4 regions of the Pantoea sp. X-Soil-YNGN-775 genome follow, and region 1 is predicted to be linked to each of the others. Evidence: predicted binding sites of a transcription regulator. Region 1 holds the regulator's gene; each other region holds the start of a gene.
What was found. The regulator Fur, encoded in region 1, represses iron uptake genes when iron is present. The targets are predictions, from matches to a motif close to ATAATAATGAGAACNACTATCAA.

Region 2: a site for Fur is predicted at 1,874-1,896, ahead of AC6I8I_RS01980 (isochorismate synthase). Genes of this name have one in related genera too.
Region 3: a site for Fur is predicted at 995-1,017, ahead of AC6I8I_RS15800 (TonB-dependent receptor domain-containing protein). Genes of this name have one in related genera too.
Region 4: a site for Fur is predicted at 1,830-1,852, ahead of fes (enterochelin esterase). Genes of this name have one in related genera too.

The regions. Positions count from the first base shown of each region.
Region 1 is NZ_AP035945.1:1,173,726-1,177,266, reverse strand. Features, by position in the region: gene ybfE (LexA regulated protein) at 1-218, shown strand, start outside; gene fldA (flavodoxin FldA) at 351-881, shown strand; gene fur (ferric iron uptake transcriptional regulator) at 1,234-1,677, shown strand; gene AC6I8I_RS05470 (hypothetical protein) at 1,748-2,143, opposite strand; gene glnS (glutamine--tRNA ligase) at 2,377-3,541, opposite strand, start outside.
Region 2 is NZ_AP035945.1:436,979-440,519, forward strand. Features, by position in the region: gene AC6I8I_RS01975 ((2,3-dihydroxybenzoyl)adenylate synthase) at 1-657, opposite strand, end outside; gene AC6I8I_RS01980 (isochorismate synthase) at 668-1,846, opposite strand; gene fepB (Fe2+-enterobactin ABC transporter substrate-binding protein) at 2,024-2,983, shown strand; gene entS (enterobactin transporter EntS) at 2,978-3,541, opposite strand, start outside.
Region 3 is NZ_AP035945.1:3,397,660-3,401,200, reverse strand. Features, by position in the region: gene AC6I8I_RS15810 (PadR family transcriptional regulator) at 44-580, shown strand; gene AC6I8I_RS15805 (Rdx family protein) at 615-911, opposite strand; gene AC6I8I_RS15800 (TonB-dependent receptor domain-containing protein) at 1,150-3,522, shown strand.
Region 4 is NZ_AP035945.1:447,964-451,504, reverse strand. Features, by position in the region: gene AC6I8I_RS02025 (TonB-dependent siderophore receptor) at 1-1,644, opposite strand, end outside; gene fes (enterochelin esterase) at 1,897-3,114, shown strand; gene AC6I8I_RS02015 (MbtH family protein) at 3,218-3,433, shown strand; gene AC6I8I_RS02010 (enterobactin synthase subunit F) at 3,426-3,541, shown strand, end outside.

The DNA.
Region 1 (3,541 bases):
CAGGTCGACCCAAAACCAGTCCGCTTTCGCGTGATGAACAGCTGCGCATCAATAAGCGCAATCAACTGAAACGTGACAAAGGGCGCGGGCTTCGTCGTGTCGAACTGAAAATGAACAGTGAAGCCGTCGAAGCGCTCAATACGCTGGCAGAACAGCGCAATCTCAGCCGTAGCGAATTGATTGAACAAATGCTGCTGGCGCAACTCAAACTGGATTAATGCGGGCAAAACGCACGCAGAGGCAAATGTCGAGGCTTTAACCGTTCCGCGGGTTTGTCTCGTCTGCTATTATTCGCTGAAATGTGCTGCGGCACACATCTCATCATCAGGATTTAAGAGGTTATTTTACTCATGGCACTCGTAGGCATCTTCTTTGGCAGCGATACCGGCAACACCGAAAACATTGCAAAAATGATCCAGAAACAGCTGGGTAAAGACGTTGCAGAAGTCCACGACATCGCGAAAAGCACTAAAGAAGATCTGGAAGCGTTTGACATCCTGCTGCTGGGTATCCCGACCTGGTATTACGGTGAAGCGCAGTGCGACTGGGATGACTTTTTCCCGACGCTGGAAGAGATCGATTTTAACGGCAAGCTGGTTGCCCTGTTTGGCTGTGGCGATCAGGAAGATTATGCCGAGTACTTCTGTGACGCGATGGGCACCATCCGCGACATCATTGAGCCGCACGGCGCAGTGATCGTCGGCCACTGGCCAACCGAAGGTTATCACTTCGAAGCATCAAAAGGCCTGGCTGACGATACCCACTTCCTCGGCCTGGCGATTGACGAAGATCGCCAGCCAGAACTGACTAATGCGCGCGTTGAGCAATGGGTTAAGCAGATTTTTGATGAACTGCAGCTCAAAGAGATCCTCGAAGCCTGAAGGTAGCCGACTCAATGTGAGCGCCAGCTCACATTGAGGCAACGGAAATTCCTATAGAAATAATAGCCACATTTTTTTAACTTTCTTCGTTTAATCTGTAGAATACCCGCATCGATCTTCCGCTTATTTTCTCTGGCAGCAGATAGGACTAAGCGAAATGTTAACAGACTCCTGCAGAAATCCTCCCCGGCTCGGTGACGTATCCCTTACAGCCCATGGTGATTTAGGCACTCCCCTCGGTTTTCATTTCACTGCATCAGTTCTATAATGAGACGCAAATGAGAATGGGCAAAGATCGACATTCAAGGCCAAGCGCCACAAAAGTGAATATAAGTAACAGGACAAAATCCGCATGACTGACAACAATACCGCATTAAAGAAGGCTGGCCTGAAAGTCACGCTGCCCAGACTGAAAATTCTGGAAGTGCTTCAGGAACCTGAGTGCCATCACGTCAGCGCGGAAGATCTGTACAAACGCCTGATCGACATCGGCGAAGAAATTGGTCTGGCCACGGTTTACCGCGTGCTGAACCAGTTTGATGATGCCGGTATTGTGACCCGTCACAATTTCGAAGGCGGCAAATCGGTGTTTGAGCTGACTCAGCAGCATCACCACGATCACCTGATCTGTCTGGACTGCGGTAAAGTGATTGAGTTCAGCGACGAGTCGATTGAAACCCGTCAGCGTGAAATCGCTACCCGCCACGGCATCAAGCTGACCAACCACAGCCTCTATCTGTATGGTCACTGCGCGCTGGGCGACTGCCGTGAAGATGAGACGCTGCACGATCAGTAAGTCTGACGCAGGCTGAAATAAAAAAACCGGTGAATTCACCGGTTTTTTTTTATTCTTTTTCCGCCGTCAGTCAGGCAACCAGGGTTTCCTGCAGGTAACGCCAGCGCGGAATCGAGGTGCTGTAATCCAGAATCGCCAGGGCGATGCGGCTCTGATTATTGCCGTTCAGCATCTGCATCTCACGGTACTGCACGGTGACCTCTTTCTCCTGATGGGAAATGACCATGTGCTCGCAGGTGGCGATGCGCATCCCTTCCCGCTGGCCCTGCAGCTGACGGAAAAGATCTTCGACTTCATTCAGGTTCAGTTGAGTTCCGCGCGGGGTAACCATGCGAAATTCAGGATGAAAATAGGACATCATCAGCTCAAAACTATCATCAGACCCGGCGGGTTGATTGAAAATACGTTCAATAAGCTGATGTAAAACGACGACACTGTGTTTGGCTTCCTGGGCGAGAACGGTCATTTTTTTTCCTTATATCACTCGCTGAGCTATGTCTGAGACGGCATAGCCTACCTGAAAGCGGATAATTCACATCTGGTAATTGATTAATTTTTTTAAACTCAGATTTCTCTCACAATTTCGTAACAACCACTCCAAAATGGCGACAGCACAAACCTCGGTGATGGCAAAAATCAGGACAATAAAAAAGGGCGATACCTCGCCCTTTTGCCATTTTATCAGGTCAGCACCAACGATTATTCGCCAGCTTTAGTCCAGGTATCGCGTAGGCCAACGGTGCGGTTAAACACCAGCTGTGACGGCTTCGAATAGACGCTGTCAGCGCAGAAGTAACCTTCACGCTCAAACTGGTACGGCGTGGTTGCTTCCACGTCACGCAGACCTGGCTCAACAAAGCCCTGTTTGATAGTCAGCGATTCTGGATTGATCACCGACAGGAAATCGTCGGCTGCGCCCGGATTTGGCACGCTGAACAGGCGATCATACAGGCGGAACTCGGCTGGCTGCGCGTGGTCTGCCGACACCCAATGGATCACGCCTTTGACCTTGCGGCCATCAGCAGGATCTTTACTCAGGGTATCCACATCGCTGGTGCAGTAGATGCAGGTGATGTTGCCCGCTTCATCTTTTGCCACCCGCTCAGCACGGATCACATAGGCGTTGCGCAGGCGAACTTCTTTGCCCAGTACCAGACGCTTATATTGCTTGTTGGCCTCTTCACGAAAGTCCGCCCGGTCGATCCAGATCTCACGGCTGAAAGGCACCTCACGCGTGCCCATCTCCGGTTTAGACGGATGGTTAGGCATGGTGATGGTTTCGTGGTGGCCGGCCGGCAGGTTTTCGATCACTATTTTCACGGGATCGAGCACCGCCATAGCACGCGGCGCATTCTCATTGAGATCGTCACGGATGCACGATTCCAGCGACGCCATCTCCACAATATTGTCCTGCTTGGTGACGCCAATACGGCGGCAGAACTCGCGGATTGAGGCAGCGGTGTAACCGCGACGGCGTAAGCCAGAAACGGTCAGCATGCGCGGATCGTCCCAGCCCTCAACGTGCTTCTCGGTCACCAGCTGCGTCAGTTTGCGTTTTGACATCACCGCATACTCAAGATTCAGGCGCGAGAACTCATACTGACGCGGGTGCACCGGAATAGTGATGTTATCCAGCACCCAGTCATACAGACGACGGTTGTCCTGGAACTCCAGCGTACAGAGTGAATGGGTAATCCCTTCCAGCGCATCGGAGATACAGTGGGTAAAGTCATACATCGGATAGATGCACCACTTGTTACCGGTCTGGTGGTGTTCAGCGAACTTAATCCGGTAAAGCACCGGATCGCGCATCACGATAAAGTTTGAGGCCATATCGATTTTGGCGCGCAGGCAGGCAGTGCCT
Region 2 (3,541 bases), 740 kb from region 1:
ACAGATAACGTCACTTTCGCGGATGCTGTAATAGTAGTCGTTATGGGTGCGCGGGATCAGTTTCGGCGTGCCGGTGCTGCCGCCGGAGAGCTGGAAAAAAGCCACTTCATCACCGGCGGTCGGCGTCGCAACGAAATCACCTGCCGGTTCGGCCAGCAGGCTTTCAAGGCTGTTTTCAGCCTGAGCATCACCACGCAGGACCACCTGCTGCAGCTGGGTATGATCGTGGCACAGCTGGCTGATAAAACTGTCATCAGCAAACAGCGTATGGCTGCGATCGGCAATCAGCAGGCGCGGCGAAATCTGGCTGGCGTACGCCGTCAGCTCAGTACGCTGATGGCTGAACAGCGCGTTAACCGGCGCGACGCCAATTTTAAACAGCGCAAACAGCGTCAGGTAAAATTCGGCCACGTTGCCGAGCTGCACCAGCGCGGTATCTCCCGATTTGAGGCCACGACGCTGCAACGCTGCTGCCAGATTGTCACTTAAGCGGGCCAGCTGACGGTAGCTGAACTGCCGATCGCCATCAATCACCGCCACGCTGTCGCTCTGTTGGTGGCGTTCGAGGATATCGGTCATCGGCAGATCGAGCCAGTAGCCTTTTTCGCGGTAACGCGCGGCCAGATCGTCAGGCCAGCGGCTGTAGGAAATGGTCATACAGGGTCCTTTATTGCAGTCCAAAAGCGCGAAGCATGGTGTCAAGTTTGACGCCGGTTTCACGCCATTCTGATTCTGGTTGTGAGTCAGCAACGATGCCCGCGCCAGCAAACAGCCGCACGCGTGGGCCATTGACCGTGCCGCAGCGAATCGTCACCACCCATTCGCCATTGCCCTGGTCATCGCACCAGCCGACGATGCCGCCAAATAGCTGGCGCTCAAACGGTTCGAGTTGCTGTATCAGCTGCTGGGCGCGCTGATGCGGGAAGCCGCTCAGTGCCGGCGTCGGATGCAACAGGCAGGCCAGCGACAGCGCATTTTCGCGCGGGTCGAGCACTTCACCCTTAATCAGGGTGGCGAGATGCCATAAGGTTGCGGTGGTGATCAGCGACGGCACCTCCGGCACCGACAGCATCCGGCTGCGCGGTTGCAGCGTGTTGCGCATCGCATCGGTTACCAGCTTATGTTCATGGCGATCTTTATCCGAGCGCATCAGGCTCTCACCTGCGGCCTGGTCACGCTGCGGATCGGCATCACGGCGGGCCGAACCGGCCAGCGGACAGGAGCTGAAATCCCGTCCCTGTTTGCGGATCATTAATTCCGGGCTGGCCCCGACCAGTGCACCACCTTCCGGCAGCGGCAGATGAAAGTGATAGCTGTTAGGGTTCTGCGCCACGATGCGCTGCATCAGCGCCGCGGTATCCACCGGCTGTTCAGCCGTGATATCCATCAGCCGCGACAGCACCACTTTATCCAGATCGCCACGCTGCGTTGCGGCTACTGCCTGCGCTACCATATTGGTGAAATTAGCATGATCCGGCACCGCCGTGCGGCGACGCACCTGCGGCAAAGTGGCTTCGGGTGGTAAGGTAACCGCATGCAGATCGTCGCGGTTAAAGGTCTGATACGATTCGGGGATAAACAGTGCCGATGGCTGATTGACGTCAAACGGGATCGCACCCACCAGAATAGGGTGAGTAATGCCCTGTTTTCTGGCTGAGGCAAAATGGTGCTGCAATTGTTGCTGAAAATCCCCTGTCAGTGTCTCACCTGCGGTTACCGGGGTGGTCAGCGTGGTGAAGCAGCCTTGCGTGGTCAGGCTTTTCCAGGGAGAAGTAAACAGGAAGCCGCGGCACAACGCGGAGAAATCCTGCAACAAGGGATGTTCAAACGTCAACGATTCCACCATAATTTTCACCTATAAATGATAAGATAATTAATAATGATTATCATTTGTATTGTGGCCCAGTAACCTACGTTGATTAGCCGGAAGTGTCAATAAATACGCGGTGTTTCGGCTGCGTTTTCCTGCTAAATCAGCACAAACAGCAGGGCAAATAGCCAGTATAAAAGTGGACTGAAATTTATGACTAAACGTGGTGTAAAGGCGGCGATAGCGCTGTTTTTCTTCTGTATCAGCTTTGCAGTGGCGGCACAGAACGGCTGGCCGCGCACGGTGGCGGGCGCGAAAGGCAGTGTGACGCTATCACAGGCGCCGACCCGCATTGTCTCGACCAGCGTCACCCTGACCGGCTCGCTTCTGGCGATTGATGCGCCGGTGATCGCCAGCGGCGCAACGGCACCCAACAGCCGGCTGGCCGATGGGCAAGGGTTCTTCCGTCAGTGGGGCGAGGTGGCAAAACAGCGCGGCGTAAAACGTCTCTATATTGGCGAGCCAAATGCCGAAGCGATTGCGGCGGAAGCGCCGGACCTGATTGTGGTCAGTGCCACCGGCAATGACTCAGCGATTAAACTGGTCGATCAGCTGACCGCCATCGCGCCGGTGCTGGTGATCAACTACGACGATAAAAGCTGGCAGCAGCTGGTGACGCTGCTGGGTGAGGCAACCGGCCATGAAGCACAAGCCGCTGCCCGGATAAGCGCGTTCGATGCGCGTGAAAAAGCGCTCCGCTCAGCGTTGACGCTGCCGCCACAGCCGGTTTCCGCCATGGTCTGGAACGGTGACGGTCGCGCAGTTAATCTGTGGACTGAGGCGTCCGCGCAGGGGAAATTGCTGCAACAGCTGGGATTCACCCTGGCCACACCACCTGCCGACATGCAGCACGGTCACAGCATGGGGCAGCGTAAAGACATCATTCAGCTGTCAGGGGAAAATCTGGCTGCCGGGCTGAATGGACACTCGTATCTGCTGTTTGCCGCCGAACCGAAAACCGCAGAGCAGGTGATGAAGAATCCTTTCCTGGCCCAGACTCCGGCGGTGCGTAGCAAAGCGGTCTACGCGCTGGGGCTGGATACCTTCCGTCTGGATTACTACAGCGCCAGCAATCTGCTGAACCGACTGGAGGCGCTGTTCGTTAAATCATGATGATGTTTCCGCCTGCCCGGGTGCAGGCGGTTGATAACGGCGCAAACGCGCCATCAGCAGCCACATCACAACACCCAGCACGGTGGCGGCCAGACCCAGCAGGCCTGCCGCCTGCTGCGGCAGCAGCAGTGACCCCATCGCCCCGATCACCGCCGCGCCAAGCGCATCACCGGTAACATTCTGCGCCGTCCACAGGCTGTTGATCCGCCCAAGCAGCGCATCCGGCGTTAGCGTCTGGATCAGGGCATACTGCACCAGGCTGTTAATAGCACTGAAATAACCAAACGCGGCGAGGCAGACCAGACTCAGGCTGAACCACGGCATCAGGCTGAACAGGCCCAGCGCCACAAAGGCGGCAATGGCGCTGGCCAGGATCAATCGGCCCGGCTGCGACGACTGCGCCAGCCGGCCACTGGTTAAGGCACCGACCGCCGCCCCAAGTGGAACGGCGGCATACATCAGCCCCAGCTGCTCCAGTCCGACCTGCCAGTGCGGAGCCAGCGCCGGGTAGAGCACCCGCACCGCACTGGCTAAGGTGACCAGCGCGCCAACCAGCGC
Region 3 (3,541 bases), 2.0 Mb from region 1:
GGCGTTCTACCATCAATCTCCTTTTCTTCTCCCCGGGCAGGCAATGAAAGACCATTCAGCATCTTCATCTGGCGATCAATCCACGCGCGCGGGCGGTTGCGGCAGCCGGCGTAAGCGTCGGGAAAAAATGCTGGAGGCGAGTGATATTCGTCTGCTGATGCTCCATTTTCTGGCGCAGAATGCCGCGCACGGCTATGAGCTGATCAAGTCAGTGGAAGAGTTGTCGAAAGGGGAGTATTCGCCCAGTCCGGGCATCATTTATCCCAATCTGACGCTGCTGGAAGAGATGGAGGCGATTGAGGTGGTGGACGCGCAGGCCACCCGCAAAGCCTACCGGCTGACCGGGGCTGGCGAGACGCTGCTGGCCGCCAACCGCGACCAGATTGCCAGCCTGATCGGGCGTTTATCGTCACTGGCTATTCTGGTCAACAACCGCAGTATTCCGGCGGTTGAACAGGCGATTCACGAACTGAAAATGGCACTTAATACGCGACTGGCGCAGCAGGATATCTCCGAGGCCGCGCTGCAGACGCTGATCGCGGCACTGCAGGACGCGGCAGAAAAAATTACCCGTAGCTGACCTTCTCCCCCTTTGCGGGTAGCCAGCCGGCGACTTAGCTTACTTCAGGTTTGTGCTTATCAATGTGGCCCAGCGTACGATCCGGGAAACAGATGTCACGCACCCGCTGCTTCAGGCTGGTGGCGTCAGGAAAGCCGCCGTCCCGTTTACGCTCCCACAGCAGATGTTCATCAAGAGTAATCTCGAAGATACCGCCGGTGCCCGGCCTGAGCGTCACTTCCGCCAAATCGTCAGCGAAGGTGTGCAGGAGTTCCTGTGCCATCCACGCTGACCGCATCAGCCAGTTGCATTGCATACAGTAGTGGATAACGACCACAGGTTTTTGTGCCATAACTCTATTCCTTTAACGTATTGATAAATTACCGGTTAATTGTAGTTAACAAACTGTGCGCTGCAAAATAGAGTTAAATGTAAATAAGATTGATAATGATTATCAATTGCATTAAATTGCGGATCATAATTTATATTCAGAAATAAGTCCGGTTTTTACGGCTTTGATACAGAGCCGTTTTGATGATGCCAGCAAGCAAGTGAGCGAATACTAACAATTAATCAGGTAATTCGCGCCCATGTCACGACTTTTTCAGGGATTGACGCAACTGCGTCGGTGTAAACTGGCGTTATTCGCCTCTGCCATCCATGCCACCTGCAGTTATGCCGCCGGGAGTGAATCTGCTCCGCTGGCGCGCACCGATTACAGCCAAAGCCAGGCCGAAACGGTAATGACGGTCACGGCACCCGAAATCAAAAAAACGGCAGGCAGCAAAACCAGCCTGTCGGCAGCCGATCTGCAACGGCGCGGGGCCACCGATTTTGGCTCAATCATGCGTTATGAACCGCTGATCAGCGCCACCGGCGCGCAGGGGGGATCGTCTGCCGGCAAGAGCGGCTTCGATCGGGCGGGCTATACCGGCTATAACATTCGCGGGCTGGAAAGTAACCGCGTCGGGCTGGACGTGGATGGCATCCCGTTACCCCAGGCAACCGGTCGCAGTTACGTCGGACGTGCCGGGCTGGACAGTTTTGGCATTGGCCGGGACTACATCGACCCTTATCTGTTTGGCCGCATCGACATTGAAAAGGGCGCCACTGCGGTTGATCAGCCCAACACCTCGATTGGCGGCAATGTCTCGTTCCGCAACAAATCCCCCGACGATTACCTGCGTCCCGGCAAATCGACCTATTTTGGCTACCAGAGCGACTACGACTCCGCCAACCGCAGCTGGCATAACGGCCTTACCGCCGCGGCAGGCGACGATGAGCTGCGCGGTATCTTTGTCTACAGCCGCCGCGACGGCCAGCAAACCCGCAATAACAGCGACACGCTGGATGCGTATCCTGCTAACTGGCACTCCGACGCCTTTATGAGTTCCGGTATCTGGCAGCCCAACGATGCGCATCAGCTGAGCGCCACCCTCGACTACTACCACAAAACTAATCACAGCCATTACGACAGCTGGGATACCTCAGGCAATACGGTCTGGGGTACCGCACAGCAGCAGAGCGATACGCGCCGCTGGGGCATCAGCCTTGCTGATGAATACACCCCTTACAATGAGATCATCGACAGCCTGACCAGCCGTATTTACTGGCAACAAACTGAGGCGCACGACAATACCCTGATGCCGTCGAGCGCCACCGCCTGGCAAAACGTCTATTCCGATTACAACAGTGACACCTATGGAATCGACACCCGGGCGACTAAAACCCTGGGACGTCATGAGCTGAGTGGCGGACTGAATGCGCGGCAGGTGGATACCGAGCGGCCGTTCCGTCAGTCGCCGGCCCCCAGTGTTTATAGTGTCATCATGCAGCCGCAGGCCAACAGTCGCAGCTATATGCTGGGCGGCTACCTGCAGGACAAAATCAATTTTGATGCTGACGGACATAAAGCGGCGCTGATCCCCGGGGTGCGGGTGGCATACCAGAACACCAAACCGCGTGATGTCGGAACGCTGACCACCAACAGCAGCGTTCTCGATGCCAGTGAAGTCTCCGCGCTGTACGGTTCGGCCAACACCGATACTCAGGTGTTACCGTCGATCGCCTTCCAGTACGATCTCACGCCTGGCCTGATGACCTATCTGCAATATACCCGCGGGGCGCAGTTCCCCAATGACAGCCAGCTGTATGGCTCATGGAACCTCGGCTCCAGCTATGCTGGTACCGCGCAGTACGCGCTGATTGGTAACCCGGATTTAAAAACCGAGACCAGCAATAACTATGAGTGGGGCGTGAAAGGCCAGCTGACCGACGGTATTACGGTCAATGCCGCGGCGTTTTATAACGACTACAAAAACTTTATCGCCTTTACCCGCTACAGCCGCGCGGCAAATCCGGGTAAGTTCGTTAATGTCCCCGGCAACATCTACACCACTTACCAGGCGGAGAACCGCGACAAGGCGTATATCTACGGCGCGGAAATCAGCAGCATAGTGAACTTCGGCAGCTGGTTCCGGCAGGTGGATGGCCTGAGCGCCAGGCTGGCGTTTGGCTACACCCAGGGAGCGGCAAAGTCGAGCTACCTCGGCGACCGCTACATCGACCTGGAGAGCGTGGCTCCGATGAAAGCGATTGTCGGACTGGCCTGGGATGACGAGGCGCGCGGCTATGGCGCGGCCGTCACCGCCACCTTTGTTAAAGGCAAACAGGCCAGTGCCACCGACCGTAACAGTTATGCCAACAGCGGCGGCAGCCTGACAGAGTCCAGCACCGACTATATGCGGGTGCCCGGTTACGGCATGGTGGACATGACGGCTTACTGGCGGATGACGCCACAGGTCAGGCTGAGTGGTGGGCTGTATAACATCACCGATCGTAAATACCGGGATTACCTCAGCAGCCGTGAACTGACCAGTGCCACCCAGCAGGAACGCAACGATCAGGCGCTGGCGGTGATGCCGGGCCGTACTTTCCAGTTGGGCGTTAACGTCGATTTCTGATCATTGATACCCGGCGCTG
Region 4 (3,541 bases), 730 kb from region 1:
GCCTTCATGCTTCCACTCCAGCCCCACCTCTTTATTGATGCTGTTTTCCGCTTTCAAATCGTCATTGCCCATCAGATAACAGGCACCGGCGCTAGAGGCGCAGCCCTGGCCGTTACTGTACAGCAGATAATTAGGGTTGGTCTGATACAGGCTCGGCGCTTTGTAGGCGCGGGCGATGCCCATTTTCAGCGTGAAGTCATCGCCTAATCCCTGTGACAGATTGAGCGACGGGCTCCAGTTGTTACCCGCGATGGAGTGATGATCGAAACGCAGGCCGGGCGTCAGCATGGTGCTGTCGGTCAGTTCAATATTGTCTTCTGCAAACAGTGAGAAGATTTCAGCCTGAGAATAGGGGCTGCGACCGGTGGTGGCGATGCCTGGGATGGAACCATTGCTGGTCGCCTGGGTGGTCGATGACGGGTCTTTCATCCGCTGCTGGTTCCACTCGGTGCCGAAGGTGGCCGTCTGATTGACCAGCCATTCAAACGGAATGCTGACCTCACTGTGCAGCAGCACATCGTCCAGCTGAATGGTATTGAAGTCGCTGTTGGAGAAGATCCCCTCGGTACCACCTGCCAGCCCTTCATTCAGGCGCGAGTTGCGGGTGTTCTCATATTGCGCATAGGTATTGGTACTGATGCCGTTATCCCAGGCACCGGTCCACTTCAGCGAGAAGTTCTGCCGATAAAGGCGATTGGTCTCATCACCGTATTTACTTTTTACCAGCGCGTTGGTGTTGGTGTTCTGTGTATCACCGGCATACAGGTTGCCCTGCCGACTGTAACCGGCACCCAACTCCAGTGCCTGCATCGGCGCAAAAGCCCAGCGCAGTAAGGCATGGACATCTTTATTGACCGAGCCTTCACGGCCAGCCGGATAGGAGCCAGCATAGGAGCCGGTTCGCTGGGCAGCATGCCCTTCATTAATGTCGTACGCGTCGGCCTGGGTTTTTGCCAGTCCGCCATACAGCCGGAAGCTGAAGTCGTCGCCTAACGGCCCTTCGAGGCTAAAATTAGTGCGTCGGGTGGCGCCTTCATCTTTATGCTGCGGTACGTTGTAATAGGCGCTCCACGAGCCGTGCCACTGATTATCCAGCGCTTTTTTGGTGATGATATTCACCACCCCACCAGCCGCGCCGTTACCGTAACGGGCCGCCGCCGGACCGCGAATCACTTCGATATGATCAATCATCTCAGGCGGAACCCAGTTGCTGTCGCCGCGCGTGTCACGCTCGCCGCGCCAGCCCAGACGCACCGAGTTGCGGCTGGTTACCGGCAAGCCATCCACCAGGATCAGGGTGTTTTCCGGCCCCATGCCGCGGATATCGATCTGACGGTTATTCCCACGCTGGCCGCTGGTGGAGTTACCGGTCAGGTTAACGCCGGGCATGGTACGAATGATTTCAGAGACGTCGCGAGCAGGCGGATGTTTTTTGATTTCGTCGGCGGTGATGGTCGACACACCGGGTGCCTGAAGCGTTTGCTCGGCGGCGGTCACCATCATGGTGCTGTCGCTGGCGGTATCGGATGCGTTGCTGGTGATGCCCGGGTCAGTAGCAGCTGCTGCTGCGCCGGTAGAAATGAGAGAGGTGGTGACGCCAAGTTCAATCATAATGGCTAACGAAAGCCGGGATAACTTTTTCATTTTTTTATTCCTGGATTGCCAGCGAAAGGCCACTGCCGGCGCGCCGGTGAAAAGGTAAGTACCTTGCCTGCAACGCATTCCAGTTCTCTCCGGACCATCTTCAACAGACCCTCGTCCCGGTCTGAAGCCCGATACGGCAGAGAGGATGCGCGCGCTCCCTGTAGAGCGGAAACACCCTATTGCAAATGAAAATAATTATCAATAGTATTATTCATAACATGCATCACCCTAATCAAGTGTAGTGATCGACTGATGGCGCGTATGACGTGGTTAAATGAAGTGACCGGCAGTGACGCCTGGTGGCAACAGCAGCAGCAACAGGGCATTCCCTTGATTGAACCCGGCGAAGAGGGCACCTGTCAGGTCACCTTCTTCTGGCGTGATCCCCACGGTGATGAGTCCCACTCGGCGATCCGCCGCGTCTGGATCAACATCACCGGCGTGACCGATCACCATCAGTCCGCCGCCCCCTCCTCCTTAACACGCGTTCCCGACACCGATGTCTGGTGGTGGCAAACCACCCTGCCCGCTGACTGGCGCGGCAGCTATTGCCTGATACCCGATCGCCTGGCCGAGAAATTCGACGGCCAGACTGATATGCAGACGCTGCGTCAATGGTGGAGCGGCAAATTCCCGTCAGCGCAGGCGGACCCGCTCAACCCGTTGCGCAGCTGGGCTGGCGGACGCGGCCTACGGGTTTCACCGCTGCACCTGCCGCAGGCGCCCGATCAATCGGTGTGGCACGATGTTGATCGCGGCCAGCCGGCGGCTATTCCGTTGCAACCGCTGCAGTGGCGCAGCGAACGACTGGGTAATCAGCGCACGGTGTGGCTTTACTGCAGCGGCGAGGCCCCTGCCGCCGACCGCCCGCTGGCGTTATTGCTGGATGGGCAGTTCTGGGCGCAGACCATGCCGATTGCCGGTCCGCTGCGGCAACTCACCGCGGCAGGAGAACTGCCGCCGGCGGTTTATGCGATGATCGACATTATCGATCGCGAGCACCGCAGCCGCGAGCTGACCTGTAATGCCGAATTCTGGCTGGCGGTGCAGCACGAACTCCTGCCGCTGATTCAGAAAACCGTCGCCTGTCGGGTGCAGGGCGACAGCACGCTGGTGGCGGGACAAAGTTTTGGCGGACTTTCCGCAGCTTACGCCGCCTTAAGCTGGCCAGAGACCTTTGGTGCCGCCATCAGCCTTTCCGGCTCTTTTTGGTGGCCGGCGCGCGGTAACCCCAACGGCTGGCTACCGCAACAACTACAACAAGGTTTGCTGCAGGCACCGCCGCGCCGCTTTTATCTTGAAGCAGGCCGACGTGAGCGGCTGATTCTGGCAGCAAATCAACAATTTGAGCGTGATTTAATCGCGGCCGGACATCAGGTCTGCTATCAGCAGTTTGAAGGCGGTCACGACGCGCTCTGCTGGCGCGGCGGCCTGCTGGCCGGATTAAAAGCAATGTGGCAATACCCGTAATTCGCCTATCGCCCCTCTTTCACACCCGAGGCCGATCGCGGTCAGCGGCGACGTGCAGGATCAGGGCGATATCTCGCCTGGATAGCACGGGCAGGAGACCTACATGCAACATCTCAATCCGTTCGACGATCCGCAGCAGGATTGTCATGTACTGATCAATAACCAGCAACAGTACAGCTTATGGCCCGCCTTCCGGGCGATTCCGTCTGGCTGGCAGCCGGTATTTGGTCCCCAGCCACAGGCAATCTGCCTCAGCTGGCTGAATGAAAACTGGCACGATATCCGCCCGGTCACCGCCAGCCGGAGTGACGATGTCTGAGATCACCATGAACCCGAATCTGACTGAACAGAAAACGTTACCGCTGGTTGCCGCTCAGCCCGGCATCTGGATCGCAGACCAGTTATCCCCACACGCCAATGCTTACGC